3 regions of the Streptomyces qianjiangensis genome follow, and region 2 is predicted to be linked to each of the others. Evidence: predicted binding sites of a transcription regulator. Region 2 holds the regulator's gene; each other region holds the start of a gene.
The links. Region 2 encodes HspR, which represses chaperone genes until heat shock. Its sites were predicted from a motif close to TTGAGNNNNNNNNNCTCAA; they were not measured.

Region 1 (2,268 bases), 1.2 Mb from region 2:
GTGCGGGCCCTCGCGACGGTCCAGGACTACGGGAGTGTCGTACGTGGCGGCCATGCGCCCATCCTGCACGAACACGGCTTTACGGCCACGTGAATTACGGATGACGGGCAGGTCGGCGCACATCACTCGTTCGAGCGCTTCTGCTTCTGTCGTAACCTCAGCGTGTTCTGTCGTAACCCCAGCGTTGGTCGAGCGGTTCCTCAGAAAATCCTGTGAATCAAGGTCTTGGGTGGCGTCGGTCATAGACAGGGGCCTGTGCGGCGCGAAGTGTGGGGCGGGACGGAAGGAGCGCCTCAGCGTGGAACCGACCGCGACGGCCGGCACGGCGGCCTCGCCCTCACCCCCGCCCCCGGGTGCGCCTCTTCCCGACGACAGTGCGCTGTCGTCCTCCGGGCTGGCCGACCTGCTGGACGGGATGCCGCGCCAGCGCGGCGCCATGGCGCCCTTTCGGGCCCGGGCCGACGAGCCGGTGGCCACCGCGACGGCGACCACTGCGCCGGCCCCCGCGCAGTCCTTCCCCGCCCCCCACCGTCTCCTCGCCCGGCGGCTGCGCGCCCTGCACCCCTGGCGGGTGCTGCCCACTCCCACGGGAACGCCGTTCACCTTCGCCTACGCGGCCGTGCTCGCGGTCACCTCGCTGATCGCCGCCGACGCCGCCCCCGGGCTGGTGCACAGCCTCTACCAGGCGTCCAGCACCGATGTGGCGCACCTGGTGCGGACCCCCGTACAGGTCCTGCTGGCGAGCGCGCTGTGGATCGCCGGCGGGGTCGTGTCGCCGTACGCCATGTGCTTCCTGGTCGTCCTGACCGCGCTGGAGCGGCGCATAGGAGGACTGCGTGCGGCCGCGGTCTTCCTGCTCGGGCACGTGCTCGCCACCCTGGCGACCGAGGTCCCCGTGGGGATCGCGGTCCTGGCGGGACACCTGCCCGGCAGCTCCCTGCACCGCCTGGACTACGGCATCAGCTTCGGCGTCGCCGCCAGCACGGGTGCCCTCGCCGGACTGCTCACCCCCTGGCTGCGCTGGTCCGTCCTCGCGCTGTTCGGCGGCATGCTCCTGCAGGACCTGATCGCGTACACGGACCCGATGACCAACTGGGGCCATCTGACCTCGCTGACGATAGGCGTCGCGATGTGGCCCGCGATCCGCCGCCGGCACCGGGCCCGGGGCGTGCGGTCGGTCCGGCCCACGCATGTGGTCCGGGCGGTGGAGCGGGCCCAGTCGGCGTAGCACGCTGCCGTCGCTGGACTCCGCCATGCGTGAACTCCCGGGTCCCCCAGGGCATAACCGCGCACCCACCCCCGTTTCCGCTGTCGGTGCAGCGTGATTCGGTGATCGCTCAGAGCGAACGCGGTCATGGGAACATCCGCGGGCTCCCGTGCATTGAGTCGGCATAGCTCAACTTGATTGCCGAAGGGGAGATCATGGCTGCTGAGTCCACGGCGTTCACACCGCTCACTCTGCCTGTGCTGCCGCTCGACGACGAGGTCGTGCTGCCCGGCATGGTGGTTCCGCTGGACCTGAACGACGCCGACGTACGCGCCGCGGTGGAGGCCGCCCAGGCCGCCGCCCGGTCGGAGCCCGGAAAGCCGAAGGTTCTCCTGGTGCCGCGCATCGACGGGACGTACCCGAGCACGGGTGTGCTCGGCACCGTCGAGCAGGTCGGCCGGCTGGCGGACGGTGACCCGGGCGCGCTGATCCGCGGCCGCGGCCGCGTGCGGATCGGCGCCGGGACCACCGGACCGGGCGCGGCGCTGTGGGTCGAGGGCACGCGCGTCGACGAAAAGGTGCCCGAGCCGCTGCCGGGCCACGTCGTCGAACTGGTCAAGGAGTACAAGGCGCTGGCCACCGCCTGGCTGCGCAAGCGCGGCGCCTGGCAGGTCGTCGACCGGGTCCAGGCCATCGACGACGTCTCCGCGCTCGCCGACAACTCCGGCTACTCGCCGTTCCTGACCACCGAACAGAAGGTCGAACTGCTGGAGACGGCCGACCCGGTGGCCCGCCTCAAGCTCGCCACCCAGCAGCTGCGCGACCACCTCGCCGAGCAGGACGTCGCCGAGACCATCGCCAAGGACGTCCAGGAGGGCGTCGACAAGCAGCAGCGCGAGTTCCTGCTCCGCCGTCAGCTGGAAGCCGTTCGCAAGGAGCTGCGTGAGCTGAACGGCGAGAAGGACGGTGAGGAGTCCGACGACTACCGTGCCCGCGTCGAGGCCGCCGACCTGCCCGAGAAGGTCCGCGAGGCCGCGCTCAAGGAGGTCGACAAGCTGGAG
Region 2 (2,268 bases):
GCCACGGTCCCGCTGCGGATGTCCTCGCAGGCCCCGTGCAAGGCCTGCTCCGGCACCGGCGACAAGAACGGCACACCGCGCGTGTGCCCGACCTGCGTCGGCACGGGCCAGGTCGCGCGGGGTTCGGGCGGCGGCTTCTCGCTCACCGACCCCTGCCCCGACTGCAAGGGCCGCGGGCTGATCGCCGAGCACCCCTGCATGGAGTGCAAGGGCAGCGGCCGCGCCAAGTCGTCCCGGACCATGCAGGTCCGCATCCCCGCGGGGGTGACGGACGGTCAGCGCATCCGGCTGCGCGGCAAGGGAGCCCCCGGCGAGCGGGGCGGCCCGGCGGGCGATCTGTATGTCGTCGTGCACGTCGGGGAGCACCCGGTGTTCGGACGCAAGGGCGACAACCTCACGGTGACCGTCCCGGTGACGTTCACCGAGGCGGCGCTCGGCGGCGAGGTCCGGGTCCCGACCCTCGGCGGCCCCGCCGTCACCCTGAAGCTGCCCGCGGGCACGCCCAACGGCCGCACCATGCGGGCGCGGGGCAAGGGCGCGGTCCGCAAGGACGGCACGCACGGGGACCTGCTGGTCACCGTCGAGGTGCGTGTCCCCAAGGACCTGTCGGGGAAGGCTCGAGACGCGCTCGAGGCGTATCGCGAGGCGACCGCGGGCGAGGACCCGCGGGCCGAGCTGTTCGAGGCCGCGAAGGGAGCTTGAGAGTGATGGACGGCCGTCGGCGTAACCCGTACGAACTGACCGAGGAGACCCCGGTCTACGTCATCTCGGTAGCGGCCCAGCTCTCCGGACTCCACCCGCAGACGCTGCGCCAGTACGACCGCCTGGGCCTGGTCTCCCCGGACCGCACCGCGGGCCGGGGCCGCCGCTACTCGGCCCGTGACATCGAGCTGCTCCGTCAGGTGCAGGCGCTGTCCCAGGACGAGGGCATCAACCTGGCCGGCATCAAGCGCATCATCGAACTGGAGAACCAGGTCGCCGCACTCCAGTCCCGCGTCGCGGAACTGCAGGCGGCCCTGGACGGCGCGGCGGCCACGATGCAGCAGCGCGAGGCCGCCGTCCACGCCTCCTACCGCCGGGACCTGGTCCCGTACCAGGAGGTCCAGCAGACCAGCGCGCTGGTGGTGTGGCGGCCGAAGCGGCAGCAGAAGGACTGACGGACACCGATCCGCGAAAGGGGCCCGGAGGACATCCTCCGGGCCCCTTTCGCATGCGGGAGCGCGACAGCCGTGGCGGTCGCACGTCTGGCTGGGTTTATTCGGTCCTCTGATCGAGCCGGAAGGCGGTGCACGGCCGCCGTTGATCACGACTCGTGAGGATTGGGGTTGGTTGTACTGATCTTTGCCCTGCCGTGAACTTCCGTTGGGTGGAGGGTCCGTAAAGAGTGTTTGGAGGTGATTCCGCTCCACCTTCACAAGCGAAGCGGAGCGTGGTGTTGCGCACTCGTTAAGTAGTTCGGCTTGACGCCGGGTGTTGCGGCCGCGTTGTCTTTTCAGACATCTGGGTCGCAAGCAGCCCTACCTCCGGAACGCACCTGAAGTGAGCCCCCGAATGCGTCGTATCGCCATATCTGTGGCAGCCTCCACGATGACCCTCTCGCTCGCCGGCTGCGGCGTGCTGAACGCTTCGGGGAGTTCGACCGACGCAAGCCCGACCAAGGGCAACGACCTCACGGTGGGGCTTCTGCTGCCGGAGACGGCGAACACGCGGTACGGGAAGTTCGACTACCCCATCATCAAGGACAAGGTCGCCGAGCTCACCAAGAAGCAGGGCAGGGTCGAGTACGCCAACGCCGGCGCGAGCGCCGACAAGCAGTCTCAGCAGATGCAGCAGATGATCGACGACAAGGTCGACGTCATCCTGCTCGACGCGGTCGACTCGCACGCCATCGCGGGCGATGTGAAGAAGGCGAAGGACGCGGGCATTCCGGTCATCGCGTACGACCGTCTCGCCGAGGGTCCGATCGACGCGTACATCTCCTTCGACAACGAGCTCGTCGGCGAGGTGCAGGCCCGCACCCTGCTGGACGCCCTGGGGTCGGGCGTCGACACCTCCGACAAGGTCGTCATGGTGAACGGCTCGCCGACCGACCCGAACGCGAAGCAGTTCAAGCAGGGTGCCCTCTCCGAGCTGAACGGCAAGGTGACGATCGCGGAGTCGTACGACACCAAGGACTGGAAGCCGGAGAACGCCACGGCCGAGATGACCGAGGCGATCAACAAGATCGGCAAGAACAACATCGCCGCCGTCTACTCCGCCAACGACGGC
Region 3 (2,268 bases), 2.7 Mb from region 2:
ATCGCCTCGTACGCCGAGGCCCGCGACGTACCCGCCGCCCGGGTGGTCTTCTGCGACGCCGCCCCGCACGACGCCGGCTATCTGCCGGTCACCGAGATCGCCGGCCGGGTACGGGTGCACGGCCGCGGCGGTACGGTCCTGCAGCCCGGGATCGACCTGCTGCACCGGGCGGACGACTTCCCGCCCGGCGCCCCGGTACTGGTCATCACCGACGGCTGGTGCGACGTGCTGCGCGTGCGGCGTGAGCACGCCTATCTGATCCCGCAGGGCGGCCGACTGCCGTTCACCCCGCGTGGGCCCGTCTTCAGGGTGCGCTGAGTCCGGATGTGATCGGATGGGAGACGCAGAACCCGGAATGGGGCTCCCACGCGAAAGGAACAACCGTGGCCACCACGCGCACCGCACACACCGTCTGGGAAGGCAACCTGATCGAGGGCAACGGTGTCGTCACCTTCGACTCCTCCGGCATCGGCCAGCAGCCGGTGTCGTGGCCGTCGCGCGCGGAGAAGGCGAACGGCAAGACCAGCCCCGAGGAGCTGATCGCCGCCGCCCACTCCAGCTGCTTCGCCATGGCTCTGTCGCACGGCCTGGCCGGCGCCGGCACCCCGCCCACCAAGCTCGTCACCTCGGCGGACGTCACCTTCCAGCCGGGTGAGGGCATCACCGGCATCCACCTCACCGTCGAGGGCACCGTCCCCGGTCTGGACGAGGACGGCTTCGCCGCGGCCGCCGCGGACGCCAAGAAGAACTGCCCGGTCAGCCAGGCCCTGACCGGCACCACCATCACCCTGTCGGCGAAGCTGGCCTGACCCGCGCCACGTCCCTGGATGCCGCGTCCCCGCAGGGCGCGGCATCGCCGTTTCCGGGTACCCGGCATTGACAACGGCCCGCTCAAGTTTTGTGCTGGAGTCGGGAAACAACGGGCGGAAGGGGACAGCAATGGCACGCGCGGTCGGGATCGATCTCGGCACGACGAACTCGGTGGTCGCCGTCCTGGAGGGCGGCGAGCCCACCGTCGTCGCCAACGCCGAGGGGGCGAGGACCACGCCGTCGGTCGTGGCCTTCGCCAAGAACGGCGAGGTACTGGTCGGCGAGGTCGCCAAACGGCAGGCCGTGACGAACGTGGACCGTACCGCCCGCTCGGTGAAGCGGCACATGGGCGACGGAGCCTGGCGCTTCCCGGACAGCGGCTCCGTCGACGGCACCCGCTACCGGGCCCAGGAGCTGTCGGCACGGGTGCTGCAGAAGCTGAAGCGGGACGCGGAGGCCTACCTCGGCGAGGACGTCACCGACGCGGTGATCACCGTACCGGCGTACTTCGACGACTCCCAGCGGCAGGCGACCAAGGAGGCCGGGGAGATCGCCGGTCTGAAGGTGCTCAGGATCATCAACGAGCCCACGGCCGCCGCCCTTGCCTACGGCCTCGACCGCGGCGAGGAGCAGACCGTCCTCGTCTTCGACCTCGGCGGCGGCACCTTCGACGTCTCCCTGCTGGAGATCGGCGACGGCGTCATCGAGGTGAAGGCCACCAACGGCGACACCCACCTCGGGGGCGACGACTGGGACCAGCGGATCGTGGAACACCTGGTCAAGCGGTTCAAGGGGCAGTACGGCATCGACCTGGGCAACGACAAGATGGCGCTGCAGCGGCTGCGCGAGGGCGCCGAGAAGGCCAAGATCGAGCTGTCGAGCTCGACCGAGACGACGATCAACCTCCCCTACATCACCGCCTCCGCCGAAGGCCCCCTCCATCTGGACGAGAAGCTGACCCGCGCCCAGTTCCAGGAACTCACCGCCGATCTGCTCGACCGCTGCAAGACCCCTTTCCACCAGGCGGTCAAGGACGCCGGTATCAAGCTGTCCGCGGTCGACCACGTCATCCTGGTCGGCGGCTCGACCCGGATGCCCGCCGTCACCGACCTGGTCAAGGAGCTCACCGGCAAGGACCCGCACAAGGGCGTCAACCCCGACGAGGTCGTGGCGGTCGGCGCCACGCTGCAGGCCGGCGTGATCCGCGGCGACGTCAAGGACGTGCTCCTGCTGGACGTCACCCCGCTGTCCCTGGGCATCGAGACCAAGGGCGGCATCATGACGAAGCTCATCGAGCGCAACACCACGATCCCGACCCGTCGTTCGGAGATCTTCACCACCGCCACCGACAACCAGCCCTCGGTCGGCATCCAGGTCTACCAGGGCGAGCGGGAGATCGCCGCCTACAACAAGAAGCTCGGCGTCTTCGACCTCACCGGCCTGCCGCCCGCCCCGCGC

Region 1: lon (endopeptidase La) is a predicted target of HspR. The motif match lies at 1,382-1,400, and genes of this name have one in related genera.
Region 3: dnaK (molecular chaperone DnaK) is a predicted target of HspR. The motif match lies at 877-895, and genes of this name have one in related genera.

What each region holds. Positions count from the first base shown of each region.
Region 1 covers NZ_CP106798.1:5,874,442-5,876,709, forward strand. Annotated here, with positions in the region: gene N8I87_RS27215 (spermidine synthase family protein) at 1-54, opposite strand, end outside; gene N8I87_RS27220 (rhomboid-like protein) at 299-1,228, shown strand; gene lon (endopeptidase La) at 1,423-2,268, shown strand, end outside.
Region 2 covers NZ_CP106798.1:4,637,753-4,640,020, forward strand. Annotated here, with positions in the region: gene dnaJ (molecular chaperone DnaJ) at 1-702, shown strand, start outside; gene N8I87_RS21465 (heat shock protein transcriptional repressor HspR) at 708-1,157, shown strand; gene N8I87_RS21470 (sugar ABC transporter substrate-binding protein) at 1,552-2,268, shown strand, end outside.
Region 3 covers NZ_CP106798.1:7,353,669-7,355,936, forward strand. Annotated here, with positions in the region: gene N8I87_RS33595 (vWA domain-containing protein) at 1-318, shown strand, start outside; gene N8I87_RS33600 (OsmC family protein) at 384-809, shown strand; gene dnaK (molecular chaperone DnaK) at 940-2,268, shown strand, end outside.